One region of the Micromonospora sp. CA-259024 genome, then DNA from elsewhere that is predicted to be linked to it. Evidence: riboswitches for the same ligand, from Rfam matches in the RefSeq annotation. Region 1 holds a riboswitch; each other region holds the start of a gene.
What was found. Region 1 has a riboswitch for cyclic di-AMP ahead of ACQEUX_RS09790 (transglycosylase family protein). Riboswitches for the same ligand answer to the same signal wherever they lie in the genome.
Positions count from the first base shown of each region.

Region 2: another riboswitch for cyclic di-AMP. It lies ahead of ACQEUX_RS15025 (C39 family peptidase); the one in region 1 lies ahead of ACQEUX_RS09790 (transglycosylase family protein).
Region 3: another riboswitch for cyclic di-AMP. It lies ahead of ACQEUX_RS19630 (coiled-coil domain-containing protein); the one in region 1 lies ahead of ACQEUX_RS09790 (transglycosylase family protein).

Region 1 covers NZ_JBNJND010000001.1:2,235,907-2,240,994, reverse strand. Annotated here, with positions in the region: gene htpG (molecular chaperone HtpG) at 1-1,789, shown strand, start outside; gene ACQEUX_RS09795 (ThuA domain-containing protein) at 1,868-2,530, shown strand; cyclic di-AMP (ydaO/yuaA leader) riboswitch at 2,705-2,857, shown strand; gene ACQEUX_RS09790 (transglycosylase family protein) at 2,857-3,510, shown strand; gene ACQEUX_RS09785 (hypothetical protein) at 3,584-3,946, opposite strand; gene dinB (DNA polymerase IV) at 4,072-5,088, opposite strand, start outside.
Region 2 covers NZ_JBNJND010000001.1:3,443,563-3,448,650, reverse strand. Annotated here, with positions in the region: gene ACQEUX_RS15035 (hypothetical protein) at 83-547, shown strand; gene ACQEUX_RS15030 (hypothetical protein) at 680-1,450, shown strand; cyclic di-AMP (ydaO/yuaA leader) riboswitch at 1,736-1,877, shown strand; gene ACQEUX_RS15025 (C39 family peptidase) at 2,111-2,959, shown strand; gene ACQEUX_RS15020 (alpha/beta fold hydrolase) at 3,132-3,878, shown strand; gene ACQEUX_RS15015 (CDP-glycerol glycerophosphotransferase family protein) at 3,883-5,088, opposite strand, start outside.
Region 3 covers NZ_JBNJND010000002.1:73,049-78,136, reverse strand. Annotated here, with positions in the region: gene ACQEUX_RS19640 (SRPBCC family protein) at 139-606, shown strand; gene ACQEUX_RS19635 (hypothetical protein) at 796-1,305, opposite strand; gene ACQEUX_RS19630 (coiled-coil domain-containing protein) at 1,486-2,553, opposite strand; cyclic di-AMP (ydaO/yuaA leader) riboswitch at 2,559-2,690, opposite strand; gene ACQEUX_RS19625 (cation diffusion facilitator family transporter) at 2,834-3,751, opposite strand; gene ACQEUX_RS19620 (HelD family protein) at 3,859-5,088, opposite strand, start outside.

The DNA of each region.
Region 1 (5,088 bases):
GCTGGACAAGCTGCGGCTGGCCACCCTGGTCGACAAGGACCTCGCCGCCGACACGAGCGACCTGCACGTCGCACTCGAGGTCGATCGGGACGCCCGCACGCTCACCGTGCGGGACAACGGCATCGGGATGACCCGCGACGAGGTGGTCGGGCTGATCGGCACCATCGCCAAGTCGGGCACCGCCGAGCTGCTGCGCCAGCTGCGCGAGTCCTCCGACGCCCGCGCCTCGCAGGACCTGATCGGTCAGTTCGGCGTCGGCTTCTACGCCGCGTTCATGGTCGCCGACAAGGTCACCCTGCTGACCCGCAAGGCCGGGGAGACCGCCGGCACCCGCTGGGAGTCCACCGGCGAGGGCACGTACTCGATCGAGCCGGTCGACGAGGCGCCGCAGGGCACCACGGTGACGTTGCACCTCAAGCCGGTCGACACCGAGGACAACCTGCACGACTACACCGCCGAGTGGACCATCCGGGAGATCGTCAAGCGATACTCCGACTTCATCGCCTGGCCGATCCGGATGAGTGTCGAGCGCCCCGGCGCCGACGGCGAGGCCGCCACCAGCGAGGTGCAGACCCTCAACTCGATGAAGGCGCTCTGGGCGCGGCCCCGTGACGAGGTCGACGCCGCCGAGTACAACGAGTTCTACAAGCACGTCAGCCACGACTGGGCCGACCCGCTCGAGGTCGTGCACATGAAGGGCGAGGGCACCTTCGAGTACGAGGCGCTGCTGTTCCTGCCCAGCCACGCCCCACTGGACCTGTTCTCCCCGCAGGGTCGCCGTGGCGTCCAGCTCTACGTCAAGCGCGTGTTCATCATGGACGACTGCGAGGCGCTGGTCCCCACCTACCTGCGCTTCGTCAAGGGCGTGGTCGACGCGCACGACCTGTCGCTGAACATCTCCCGGGAGATCCTCCAGCAGGACCGGCAGATCCAGATCGTCCGTCGCCGCCTGGTGAAGAAGATCCTCACCACGGTCAAGGACCTGAAGGCCAACCACCCCGAGCGCTACCGCACCTTCTGGACCGAGTTCGGCGCGGTGGTCAAGGAGGGGCTGATCGACGACACGGACAACCGCGACAGCCTGCTGGACATCCTATCGGCGGCCTCCACCCACGACGCGGCGGAGCTCACCGACCTGGCCGGCTACGTCGCTCGGATGAAGGACGGCCAGAGCGACATCTGGTACGCCACCGGCGACTCCCGGGCCGCCATCGAGAACTCTCCGCACCTGGAGGCGTTCCGGGCCAAGGGCCACGAGGTGCTGCTCCTTACCGACCAGGTCGACGAGGTGTGGGTCGAGCGGGTCGGCACGTACGAGGGCAAGCCGCTGCGTTCGATCGCCAAGGGCGAGATCGACCTCGACACCGACGAGGAGAAGCAGCAGGCCGAGGCTGAGCGTGAGCAGCAGCGACAGGAGTTCGCCGCGCTGCTCGACTGGCTGGGCACCACCCTGACCGACAGTGTCCGGGAGGTTCGCCTGTCGTCCCGGCTCACCGCGTCACCGGCCTGCGTCGTCGGCGACGCGCACGACCTCACCCCGACCCTGGAGAAGATGTACCGGGCGATGGGGCACGAGATCCCCCCGACCAAGCGGATCCTGGAGATCAACCCCGGTCACCCGCTGGTCGCCGGGCTGCGCAAGGCCCACGAGCAGGGCAGCGACCCCGTCGCCCTGACCGAGACGGCCGAGCTGCTGTACGGCCTGGCGGTGCTCGCCGAGGGCGGTGAGCTGACCGACCCGGCCCGCTTCACCCGCATGCTCGCCGATCGGCTGGCGCGCACCCTGTAGCGGGCGTATTCGTTGCGGCCGGCGGGCCACCCGATTGGTCGGGGCCCGCCGGCCGGCCCTCGGCACCGGGAGATGATCATGCCTGTCGACACCGTCATCTTCAGTGGGGCCGGCCCGCACGCCGACCGCTGGCACTCCCTGGCAGAGACCAGTACCGCGCTGGCCGCGCTGATCGGTGACGCGGCTTCGGTGGCGATCGTGACCTCCGTCGAGCACCTCGACGCGGCCCTCGACCGCGCCCACCTGTTGGTGGTGAACGCGAGCGCCGACCGCCGCGGCCCGATCGGGGAAGACGAGGACTTCGGCCGCGCCCTCGACACACTCCTGGCTCGCGGGGGCAGTCTGCTCGCCACGCACAGCGCCACCCTCGCGTTCCCCGGGCTGCCCAGCTGGCGGGCGACGATCGGCGCCGCCTGGGACCACGACCATTCGTTCCACCCCCCGATCGGTTTCAGCCTCGTCCGGCGTACCCGTGTCGGGCATCCGATCACCGACGGTCTCGGCGACATCGAGGTCTTCGACGAGCGCTACACCGACCTGGAGTTGGTCGACGGCGCCGAGATCGAGCCCCTCTACGTCCACGAGGAAGGCGGCGTTACCCACCCGCTGGTCTGGGCGCGCACCGTCGGGAGCAGCCGGATCGTCTACAGCGCACTTGGTCACGACGTCCGGTCGTACGAGTCGCCAGGGCACGTCGAGTTGCTGCGCCGCAGCGTGGCCTGGCTGCGTCACGACGCCTGATCGAAACCGGTCCACTGTGCTCACTGCACAGGTTCCGGTCGCCCGCAACCGCTGGGTGCGGCGCCCCGCGTACCCCGGTGAAGAACTTCACAGCGGTTGGGCGAACGTCACCGACCGTGCCTAACGTCGGTCGGGTTCGCCACTGCGGACACCACGGCCGGCAACGCCAAATTCTGCCCCCGGTCGTCGGAACCCAGTCACCCGGGCAGGAGCGGGGGACCCAACGTTCCTCGGTGCACGTCACCTCGGGGTGAAGCCGCCACCGCGCGGCCGGGCTCCTCGGCCCGAACCCGACAGCTGACCTCGCCGGCGTGGAGGAAACTCACATGACGTCTGTTCACACGCCCCGTCATCGACGGGTCACCACCCGCCGCGTCGCCGTCGGCACCCTGGCCGTCGGTGCGGTCACCGGAGCCGTCGCCTTCTTCGGCCCGGCCGCCCCGGCGCAGGCCGGGGTCAACTGGGACGCGATCGCCCAGTGCGAGTCCGGCGGCAACTGGAAGATCAACACTGGTAACGGCTACTACGGCGGGTTGCAGTTCTCGCAGAGCACCTGGGCCGGATTCGGCGGCAAGAAGTACGCCGCCCGCGCCGACCTGGCCAGCCGCGGCGAGCAGATCGCCGTCGCCGAGAAGGTGCTCGACGGGCAGGGCATCGGCGCCTGGCCGACCTGCGGCAAGAAGGGCGGCTCGTCGGGCGGCTCCGCCACCAGGTCGACCGAGTCCACGACGTCGACAGCGAAGCCCAGCAGGCAGCAGGAGCGGTCGTCGCGCGGCGAGCAATCGGCTACGCGCAGCCACGAGCGCACCACGCCGGCGGCGGGCGGCGGGACGTACACCGTCAAGCCGGGCGACACCCTCTCGGAGATCGCCGACAATCACCGGCAGACCGGCGGCTGGCAGGCGCTGTACGAGCGCAACCGGCAGCTGATCGGCGCCGACCCGGGTCTGATCTTCCCGGGTCAGCGGCTCAGCCTCTGACGGACGAACGCGAACGCTCGGCCGGGTCACCGGCCGAGCGTTCGCGCGTGTGCGGTTCGGTACGCAGGTCGCGTCACGCCGCCGAGGCGGACGCCTTCGGCCCCCGCTGCGACGTCACCGCGCCGGCGTTCCGACCCCAGCGTGGAGCCGGTACCGCCTCGCTTGGCCATCCGGTGCGGCTCTCGTCACCGACGCCTTCGACGGTCATCTCGACCGACGTGGGCGTGCTGCGGGCCAGCCGCAGCGACTGCTCGGCGCTGGTGCGGGCCGCGCATGGCCAGGCCTGCCCGGCGCACTGGAGGTTGCGGCAGTGACCCTCGTCGTCCGGCTCGTGGGCGCTCAGCACATCCACCGCCAGTTGCCAGAGCAGCGGGTCGGTCACGTCGTGTGGGCGCTCGGCGTTGCGGCTCGGTCGGTTGCTGGTGTCGTCGGACATCGTGGGTCCCCCCTTGTCAGTCTGTACGCCCCCAAGGGTCACCCGTCGGCCGCCGGTTAAACCGCCGACCTGCTGTGATGTGTCTCCGGTCGCAGCTTCGCCGCAGGACGCCGCACGCAGATCGGTCAATCCGGCAGTAGCGGCATCTCCACGCCCGGTTCCCGGCCGAGGAGTACCGCCCGGGTGAGCGCCGCCGATCCGAACCGGTCGCGGACCGCGTCCACCGCGGCGTCCAGTTCGGACCCCGGGTCCGGCTGGAACGGCAGCTCCGGCTGCACCGGGTTGTCATCGAGGTTGCCCACCGAGACGCCGATCAGGGTGACGCCGCGGCGACCGATCTCGGGCAGCGCGGCCCGCAGCAGCGCACGCGCTGCGCCGAGCAGCGGCGTCGTGTCCGCCGTCGCCTTGCCCACCGTGTGCGAACGGGTCGCCCGGGTGTAGTCGCCGAAGCGCAGCCGGAGCACGACCGTGCGCCCGGAACGCCCGGCCGTCCGCATCCGCCGGCTGACCCGGTCGACCAGGCCGGTGAGGATCGCGTCCAGCTCCGCCGGGGCATGCGGGGTGCGGCTCAGCGCGTGCTGCGCGCCCATCGAACCGCGCCGGCGCCCCACCTGCACCGCCCGGGGGTCGCGATTGTGCGCCAGAGCGTGCAGGTGCCGGCCGGCGCCCGACCCGAGCAGCGACACCAGCGCCGCCTCGCCGAGCCGGGCCACCTCCCCGACGGTACGGATCCGGCGTTCCCGCAGTTTCGCGGCGGTGACCGGACCGACGCCCCACAGCCGCTCCACCGGCAGCGGGTGCAGGAACGCCAGCTCGGCATCCGGTGCGACCACCAGCAGCCCGTCCGGCTTCGCGACCCCGCTGGCCACCTTCGCCAGGAACTTCGTCCGGGCCACGCCCACCGTGATCGGCAAACGGACCCGTTCGCGGACCTCCCGACGCAGCCGCTCGGCGATGTCGGCCGGTGGCCCGACCAGCCGCCGCAGGCCACCCACGTCGAGGAACGCCTCGTCGATGGAGAGCCCCTCGACCAACGGGGTGGTCTGCCGGAAGATCTCGAACACCGCCCGGCTCGCCGCCGTGTACGCCGACATCCGGGGCGGCACCACGATCGCGTCCGGGCACAACCGGCGGGCCTGCTG
Region 2 (5,088 bases), 1.2 Mb from region 1:
ACCCTGGTCGGCGGGCGGCGCGGCGTGAGCCGACACGCCCGTGGTCGATGCGCCCAGGTCGGCACGACGGTAGCGTGGGGACGTGCTTCCGGTCGCGCTCACCTGTCCGCTGTGGTGGGTGGCGCGCTGGGCGACGCGGGTGCTGACCAGCCTCGCCGTCGTCGCGGCCCTGGCGCTTGGCGCGGGCCCGGCCTCGGCCGCCGCGCCATCGCTGACCGCTGGGCCGAGCGCGGTGCCGACGCCGGGCGCGGTGCCGACGCCGGGCGCGGTGCCGACGCCGGGCGCGGTGCCGACGCCGTTCGCCCCCGGGTCGCTCCCGGCCTCCTGCCGGCCCACCTCTCCGGAGCACGCCCCACAATCGGCTCAGGTGGTCCCTGAGCGGGCCGCCGAGAAGTGCTCCCCGGCGTGGTCGGTCGACTCGCTGCCGGCACTGCCCGGCGGTGCCGCCGCCATCGCCACGGCCGGCGTGCGGGCGGCCGGGTCCGACCGGCTGCCCCTCGACCACGGTCCGAGCAGCCGGTCGCCGCGGGCCCCACCCGGGCGCTGAGTCACCGGGACGAGCGTCCCGCCGCCGCGCCGTGTCGATTCACCAGTTCCGCACCCCGCCGATCCGTGGCCCACCGTGGCCGGATCACCGGTGGGGCTCCCATCGCAGTGTTCTCTCCCCGAGGTGCCGACCATGGAGACCGTCGTCTTCTACCAGTTCGTGACCGAGGTGCCACAGGCCGCCGCCATCTGGTCGGCCCTGTTCCTGCTGACACTGGGCGTACTCGCCGTGCTGGTCGCCCGCCCCGAGCGGGACCGGCCCACGGACGACCCGCTCCCGACCGCGCCCACCGCCCGTGAGTTGGCCGCGGCCGAGGCCGTCGACCTGCGCCGGTACGCCGAGGAGGTGGCCGTCGCCGCGGCCGGCGCGGCCAGGACCGCACGGCGGCGACGGGCTGCCTGGCTGGCCGCTCAGGAGCAGATGGAGCGGGCCTGGGCCGGGTACGACGAGGCGGACACCGCCGCCCGTCGCTTCGCGGGTGCCGGGGCGCTGCCGGCCCCGAAGACCCCTCGCACCCCCGCCGAGTACGCCACCCGGGAGCGTTACCTGCGCCGCGCGGCGTCGGCGGCGTACTGGCGGGGCGACCTGAGCATGGCGCAGCTCGGCGACGTGTTCGGGCACCGGCACGGCTGGGATCCTCGGCGGCACCCGGTCGAGCAGGAGGTGGTGCTCAGCCGGGTGATCCGGGACGCGAGACTGGCCGACTACCAGGCTGCCGCCACCCGGGAACGGGCCGCCTGGCGGGACGCGGAACTGGCTGCCGAGGCGGCGCGAACCCTCGCGGAGGAGGCGTACGCGGCTGCGGCCCGGCTGCGGCCGGACCTGACACCTGCCCGCCGGGTGGCGACCGGGGCGTTCCGACCCGCTCTCGCGGCACGCTGGCGCCCGGCTCGCGCGGGTTGAACCCCGATCCGTGATGTGAGCCCGGTCACGCCATCGCCGAATCGGGCGTCGGGCACGATCGGCTCAATTCTTCCCGCAATTGTGGCCGCATTCTCGGCGGCCTGTCCGGTTGTCGCCCACAGGCGTCGCCGTAACCGGTTGTCCCATCGAGTCACATCATCGGCAAAACGCGCAGAAATTGTCGTGCCGATTGAGGTTTACGCAGGTGAACCTGGCTTGGCAGGGTGCGGACAGGCCAGTAGTGTCGTCCCGTCCGGTGCGGTTACCGATCGCAGAAGGCGACGCCGCGCTGACCCGCTCAATCGTGATCAACGAACCGGGGACCCATCAGTAAGTCCGGGGTGAATCCGCGAGCCACGGCCCGCGGTAGGGCGATCTTCCCGCCCGAATCCGTCAGCTAACCCGGTAGGCGGTGTCGGAAGGAGTTCCCTCCTCGTGCAGCACCTTTCCACCCCTCGGTTGTTCCCTCGCCTCCACGGCGCAGCGGTGTCCCCGCTCACCCGTCCAGTGACGGTGAGCTGACCCCCCGGGTCATCGCCTTTCCCGCCCGGCCGCGCCGGGCGTTCCCCTGAGCGGTTCACCATCCGCGGACCACGGTCCGCGCGCTGGCGCCTGCCCGGATACCGGTCCGGCCCCGGTGTGCCGCTCTCCCCCCGACCCGTGGAGGACCCCGTGAAGCACACCCTGCAGCGTCAGCTCCGTCGCCTCGCCACCGAGCGCCCGTACCAGATCGTCGCCGCCTCCGCCGCGGCCCTCGCCATCGCCACCACCACCGGCGCCCTGCTCACCGGTGCCGACGACGCACCGGCCAGCCAGCGCGCCGCGACCACGGTCGCCCAGATGCGCAGCGACACCATCGCTTCCCGCGGCGAGGCGCGCGACGCGTCCCCCTCGGCCAGCGCCGCGGCGACCACCGCCGCCCCGGCGACCAGCGCCGCGTCGCCCGCCGCCAAGGCCAGCACCAACCCGGACCTGACCCGGAAGCCGACGCCGCCGAAGCCACCCGCGACGAAGGTGCTCGACTACGACTACGAGGCGCAGAACACGTACTACAACTGCGGCCCGGCGGCCACCCGTAACGCGCTCAGCGCCACCGGCATCGACCGCACCCAGAACGAACTCGCCGTCGAGCTGGGCACCACCGAGATGGGCACCAACTCCGCCGAGGACACCACCCGGGTGCTCAACGCCGAGGTGAAGGGCTCCCCGTACCAGACCCGGATGTTCGCCGGCGCGCCCAGCCCGGCCCAGATGGACCGGCTCCAGGCCGACGTGGTCAAGGCCATCACCGACGGTCGTGGCGTGGTGGCCAACGTTGTCGGCGACGCCACCGACACCGATGGCGGCTGGCACTCCTACGGCGGCGGGCACTACATCGCCGTGGTGGGTTACAAGGACAACGGCCGTACCGTGCGGATCGCCGACTCGGCGAACCCGGCCGACGCGTCGTACTGGATCACCACGATCGACCTCGCGAACTGGATCGCCACTCGGGGCTACTCCGCCTGACCCGGGCGTAGCCGTCGCAGGCGCCGTCCCCCACGAGGGGCCGGCGCCTGCGGCGTTTGCACCCTCCGTCCCGGCGCGGGACTCCACAGTGGATCTTGCGCAGTCGGCGTCCCCGCGAGTGGCGCCGACGACGGCTCTCGTACCGGGTCGTGAACCATGGGAGACTGCGCCGGTGGTGGATGAATCGGGTGGTCAATCCGGTCGTGGGCCGGTCCTGCTGCTGCTGCACGGAATGGGGGCGACCGGGGACGTCTGGCTGCCGTGGGCGCCGTTGCTGGAGCAGCACTGGCCCGGGCGGTGGCTGGCACCGGACCTCGCCGGTCACGGCTGGGCGGCACCGCTGCCGTCGTACTCCTTCGACGGGCTCGCCGGCCGGATCGCCCATGGCCTGTCCGGCGACGACCGGCTCGTCGTGCTCGGGCACTCGCTGGGCGGGGTCGTCGGCCTGGCGCTGGCCGCCCGCGCCGCCGGGATGCCGGTGGACGCGGTGGTCGGGCTGGGCATCAAGGCGGTCTGGTCACCCGTGGAGCTGACCCGCGCCGCCGAGCTGGCCGCGCGCCCGGTGAGCTGGTTCGCCAGCCGCACCGAGGCGGCTCGCCGCTACCTGCGGGTCTCCGGGCTGGCCGGTCTGGTGCCGCCAGACCACCCGGTGGTGGACGCCGGGTTGCGTCAGGTCGACGGCCGTTGGCGCCTCGCCATGGACCCGACCGCGTTCGCCGTCGGTGAGCCCGACCTGGCCGCGCTGCTGGCGGCGACCGACGTGCCGGTGGTGCTGGCGCGCGGGGAGCACGATCCGATGGTCACCGACGAGCAACTCAAGGAGTACGGCGTACCGGTCACCACCCTGCCCGGCCTCGGGCACAACGCCCACGTGGAGGACCCGGCAGCCGTGTTGGCGCTGCTGGACCCGTACCGCTGATCGGCTACACCGGTGCGGGCGCGGCCGGTTCCTGCACCGGCGCCAGCTCCCGGCGGGCGGCGGTCAGGAACGCCTCGGCGTACGACTCGGCCGGGAAGTCACCCAGGTAGCGGCGGCGGGTGGCCCAGCGGGCCTCGGCCAACGGGTCGGTGTCCAGCAGTGCGGTCAGCACCGCATCCACATTGGACATGTCCCGGCGCAGCACGTAGCCCGACCCGGCCAACGGGAAGCGCTGTACGAACCGGTCGCCCTCGTCGCCCATGTCGGTGAGCGCGTACGGCTTGCCGGAGTAGAGGTAGTCCGAGATGACCCCGGACACGTCGGAGACCAGCGCGTCCGACCGGTTGACGCATTCGGTCAGGCTCAGTTCCCGGGCGGCGGCGCCGACCACGTGCTGGCGCCCGGTGCGGGCCCGATCGGCGGCGAGCAGCTCGGTCAGGCGGCCCAACTGGCGTGCCGACGCCGGGTTCTGCGCGGTGTAGGGATGGGCTCGAAGGATCACGGTCGCGCCACGCTCCAGCAGCCGACGCAGCAGCCCCTCGGCCACCGGCAGCGAGCAGTAGTCGGCGTCGGCGTGGTGCCCGGTCCAGGTCGGGGTGTAGAGCACCGTCGGGTGCGCCAACCCCCGCGCCGGCTCCGGGCGTACCTCGATCGACTCGACCTGCGGGCGGCCCACCACCACGAACTTGTCCGCCGGGATCTGCACCCCGGCGCGGGCGTACCGGTCGATCGCCGCCGGCCCGGCCACGAAGATCCGGTCGAAGATCCCCGACACCGGGTTGGCGCTCGGCGCCTTGTCGCTGTCGCCGTGGTGCAGCTGAATGTGGGTGAGCTGGGTGAAGCGGACGCAGTGGCTGTTCTTCGCCCCGTGGTTGACGTAGAACGCCGCCCGCAGGCTCGGTACCAGCGCCTCGTCCATGGCCCGCAGGGTGGGGCAGTAGACCACCGGTGCGTCGGTGGCTGCGGCGATCGTGGCCAGGAACTCCGGCTCGCGCAGCACGACCATGAACGGCCGGTCGATCCGCCGCAGGTACGGCAGCCACATGGTGACCTGGTATTCCGACCCGGGCGGCGCGGAGAAGTAGAGCAGGAACTCCGGCTGGTGCCGGCGCAGCGCGCGGGCCACCGGCCCGCCACCGGTCGTCGGCCGGAACCGCCGCCGGGCCAGGTCCAGCGCGACCACACCGGCGCCCGCGCCGACCAGCAGGCT
Region 3 (5,088 bases), on a different contig from region 1:
TCCAGCGCCGTCGGCTGATTGTCACTAACCGACACTAATGGGACTAATGCTGGCACGGCATCTCATCAAGACGGTCGGGCGTTGCCAGCCAGACATCGGTACGGGACGATCGTGCGACCAGCGACGGCGGGAGACGGTGTGCTCAGCAGCGATACCTTCAGCTACACCGTCCAGGCCCGATGCTCGCCGGCCGAGGCAGCGGCACTGCTCAGCGACCTGACCCGGCAGGGTGAGCTCCACCCGCTGATCGTCCGGGTCCGCCGACTGCCGCCCCGGCCCGGCGCCCGGGCCAGCTACACGATCAACGACCGGCTGGCGGCCGGCCCACTGCGCTTCCGGACCACCTACCAGGCGGACGTGCTGATCAGCGAGGACGACGAGATCGTCATGGTTGCCCGCCAGTGGCCGGCCACCACGGTGCGCAACCACACCCGACTGCGCGCCGAGCCCGACGGCCTGGTCCGGATCGACGTCGAGATCACCCTGAGTGCGCCGACACTGCTGTTCCGGTACGCGTTCGGCCAGGCCCGGGCCGCTCACCTCGCCCTGGCCACCCGGCTCGGCGCGGTCCTCGACCGCGCCGGCGACCCCCCACCGCCCGCCTGACCCGCCCCCGCCCCCACCCGCCTCGCCCCGTTGCGGTAGGGCGTGGGGTCGTGGTGGCAACCCCTTTGAAGACCACCCCGGACACACGACCCGAACACCCTCGCCACCGCGGCGGTGCACATCGCCGGCCGCTGCCCTGGCCCAACGGCGTTGTCGTGGATGTGGTGGCCCGGGGGCGCCAGGAGGGCACTACATCCTGGTCGTGGCGCGATCACGGCTCGTGAGGGTGGGGCGGGCGGCAGGCCGCCGGCCCCATGGCTTGTAGGTGGACAGCACCGTCGCGATGACCATCAGGCTGGTCGACACCGCCGGTGCGATTACCAGGTCGGCGCGTTCCCGCGCGGGCAGGGCGGCGCCCAGCGCGCCGGCGTGTCGCAGATTCGGGGTGAGCAGGAACAGCACCAGCCCGACCATCACCGTGGTCAGCACCAGCTTGACCAGCACCCAGCGGTAGCGCAGCAGGCCCCACGGGGTGAGCAACGCGCTGCCGACACCGATCAGCCAGACCAGCACGCTCAGCGGCGCGAATAGCATGGTGCCGACCAGCGCCGCGACCGGGTAGACCACGGCCGGGTCGGCGCCGCGCTGCACGGCGATGCCGAGGGTGAGCAGCACCAGGTCGGCGCCGAGCCAACCGAGCGAGGTGACCAGGTGCAGGGTGAGCAGCGCCTTGCGGGCGGTGGGTGGGATCCGAGGCATACCGCGATGGTTCCCGCCGACCCTGGCCGGGTCGTCCGACGGGCGGCGACATCAGGGGTACGCCCGGCGACGTAGCCGGTGACCGCCCGGCGGGCCGTGCCCTGGCGAGAACGTGATGCCGGTGAGTCATCACGATGACTCACCGGCATCACACACTCTGGGGTACGTGCCAGCGCAGGGTCAGTAGACCGACAGGTGCACGTGGTTGGTGTGGTCGCTGGACGGGTCGCCGCCCGCCCCGCTGTACGACTTCCACCCGCTGCTGGGTAGCCAGATCTGCCTGTACCAGATCACGTACAGCACGGCGAGCCGATCAGCGTTGCGGATGAAGTACGCGGCCAGGTTGTTGCCGTACGTCTTGTCGCCGCCGGTGGCGTCCCCGCCGAAGCCGTTCTTCTGCGCCGCGAAGTCGCAGGCCCGGCCCTTCGGGTGTTCGCCCGAGCCGCCGGAGCGGTGGCAGGAGACGTACCGGGTGAAGCCGGCGGCCTTGGCCTGGTTGAGTGCGTGCAGGGTGCGCGGGGTGATGCAGCCGTTGGCCGGCGTCGGGTCGTTGACACTGCACGACTCCGACGGCCAGGAGCCGTCGGAGTTGCGCGGCGCGGCCGTCGCGTTGGCGCCGGAGGTGCCCCGGTTGGAGCCGGTGTCGGCGGTGGTCTGCGGCTTGGGAGCGGTGGCCACGGTCAGGGCCCGTTCGGCCTGCTCCTTGCGCTTGGCCATCACCGCGACCTGCTTGCGCTGCTCGTTGATCTCGCCGTTCAGGGCGACCCGGGTGCGGTTGGCCTGGTCCTTGGTGGCGAGCAGGTCGCGCAGCACCCGGTCCTCGTTGGCGGCCACCGCGTCCAGTGCGGCGGCCCGGTCCATGAAGCCCTCCGGGGTGTTGCTGCTGAGCAGCGCCGACATCGCGCCGAGCCGGCCGGTGCGGTATGCCACGCCGGCGATCTCACCAACCTTGCCGTTGCGCTGGTCGAGTTCGGCCTCGACGGTCTTCAGGTGGGTGCCGAGCTGCTGCTGCCGCTGGATGGAGGTGTCCAGGGCCCGCTTCGCGTCCAGGTAGCCCTTGCTGGCCGCCTCCAGTTGGGCTCGCAGAGCCGGGGTGCCGCCCTCTTCGTCGCCGTCGGGTGCGGCGGCGGCCCGTAGGCCGGTTGGGGGTGCGGCCGAGGCGGTGCCGGCCGGGAGCGCGACGCCGAGGGCGAACATCGCGACGATCAGGGCCGCCAGTCGGGCGGCGGGTGGTCGTGCTGGTGCCACTGCGCATGTCCTTCCGTCAGCCGCCGACCGGGTTAGCTGACGGGTTCGGGACGGAAGATCCCTACCGCTGACGCGGATGCACCCCAGGAACGTGGTTCCCCGGTTCGCCCGTTCGGGCGATTAGGCGGCGACCGCCACCTGCGCCGGGAGGGCGCCGCCTGGTGGAGGCCGGGACCGAGCCTACCGGTGCCGGTGGGGCGCTTGCAGCCGATGTGACGGACGGTGCGTGCGTCGTGACGGAAATATCCGACGAAGCTGAGGAAAGCTACTGAAAACGCCGTTACCACTCCACGGAGCCGCAGGCCCCCGAGGCCGCGCCGGGCTCGATCTGCAACGTCGCGTGTTCGATCCGGAAGTCGTCGTGCAGGGCCGTACGGGCCGCGGTGAGCACCGCGCCGATCTCCGCGCCGGGTGCCATGGTCAGGTGCGCGGAGGCCACCTCCATGCCTGAGGTGAGCGTCCAGACGTGCAGGTCGTGGACCTCGACCACGCCGGGCACCGCAGCCAACCGGTCGTGCACCGCGGTCACCTGGAGGTGCTCCGGGGCCGCCTGCACCAGGATGCGGACGGCGGCGCGTGCCAGCCGCCAGGTACGCGGCAGGATGAACACGCCGATGGCGACGGCGACCAGTGGGTCGGCCCACCACCAGTCGGTGACCGTGATGAGCAGTGCGGCGCCGATCACGCCGACCGAGCCGAGCAGGTCGCCGAGCACCTCCAGGTAGGCGCCCTGGAGGTTGATGCTCTCCCGGGCTCCGGCGCGGAGCAGGGCGAAGGCGGCGACGTTGGCGAGCAGGCCGAGCACGGCCACCGCGAGCATCGGGCCGGCGACGACCTCGTGCGGGTCGCCGAAGCGGCGGATCGCCTCGATCACCACGTAGACCGCGACGCCGGAGAGCAGGACGGCGTTGGCCAGCGCGGCGAGCACCTCGAGTCGGTAGAGCCCGAAGGTGCGCTGCGGGTCGCCGGTGGCGCGCCGGGTCGCGGTGATCGCGGCGAGCGCCATCCCGATGCCGAGCACGTCGGTGAACATGTGCCCGGCGTCGGAGAGCAGGGCGAGCGACCCGGTGTGCAGGGCGGCCACCGCCTCGACCACCATCAGGGTGGCGAGCAGCCCGAATGCCGCCCAGAGGCGGCCCCGGTGCTGGTGTGCGGCATTGGCGACGGACCCGTGGTGGTGGTCATGACCTGCGCCCACGAGAACCACCCTCCGCCGCCAGTCGGGACCCGGTCAAATGTATGTTCACATCGCTATGTATGCAAGTGTAGGGCTGGCAGCTCTCGCTGGCGGCTCGCCAGCACGGATCAGCCGGTCGGGTCGATGGTGGTGAGGCGCTGCGTGGCCCGGGAGAGCGCCACGTACAGGGTGCGCACCCCGGCACCCGGATCCGCCCGGATCTCGCTCGGGGCGACCAGCACGACCCCGTCGTACTCCATGCCCTTGGCCTCCAGGCTGGTGACCACCTGCAGCCTCGGCGCGGCGAGCGCGGCGACCCAGCCGGCGACCTCGTCGCGGCGGGGGACCGGCGTGATCACCCCGACGGTGCCCTCCACCTCGGCCAGCAGGCCGGCGGCCGCCTCCACGGTCGCGGTCTCCAACCCCGTCGGGGGCACCACCAGCTCGACCGGGTCGACCCCGGTGGAGCGGACGGCGGTTGGCAGCGGCAGGTCAGGGTAGAGCCGGCGGATCTCCGCCGCCGCCACCGCGAAGATCTCCGAGGAGTTGCGGTAGTTGGTGGTGAGCGTGAAATCGTGCCGCTTGCGCCGGCCCAGCGCCTGGTCCCGGGCCCGGTCCAGTTCCTCGGGGTCGCCGGTCCACGCGGTCTGGGCGGGGTCGCCGACCACCGTCCAGGAGGCCAGACGGCCACGTCGACCGACCATCCGCCACTGCATCGGTGAGACGTCCTGCGCCTCGTCCACGACCACGTGCGCGTAGTCCCGGTAGTCCTCCGGGCGCTCTCGGGCCGCCGTGCGGGCGGCCCGTTGCCGCTCGCCGAGGGTGCTCAACTCGCGTACGCCGCCAGCCAACTGGAACGGGTCGCGCCGGGCCCGGGCCGGCTGCGCCGGCTTACCGAGCAGCGCGTCCAACTCGTCCAGCAGCGCGATGTCGGCGATGGTCAGCCCGGCCGAGTCCAGGTTCCGGTACGCGGCGGTGAGTAGCCGGATCTCGGCGGTGGAGAGGATTCCCCCGGCGTACCGGCGCAACCGGTCCGGCTGCGCCAGCCAGCCGAGCACGTGCCGAGGGTGCAGCCGAGGCCACCACGCCTTGAGGAACTCCCGGAACTCCGACCGCTCGGCGATCTCCGCCTCGAAGGCCCGTTGCTCCGGCAACCGACCGATGCCCACCTCACGGGCCTGCGCCCAGAGCGCGGCGAACACCCCGTCGAAGCCGGCCCGGCGCACCTCGTTGCGTCGGGAACCCCGTTGCAGCGCGCGGTCCCGGATCCGGTCCAGCGCCGCCCGGTCCAGCCGCAGCAGCGTGCCCCGGTAGAGCAGCCGCAGCTCACCCGGGCCGCCCGGCACCGCGTCGCGGGC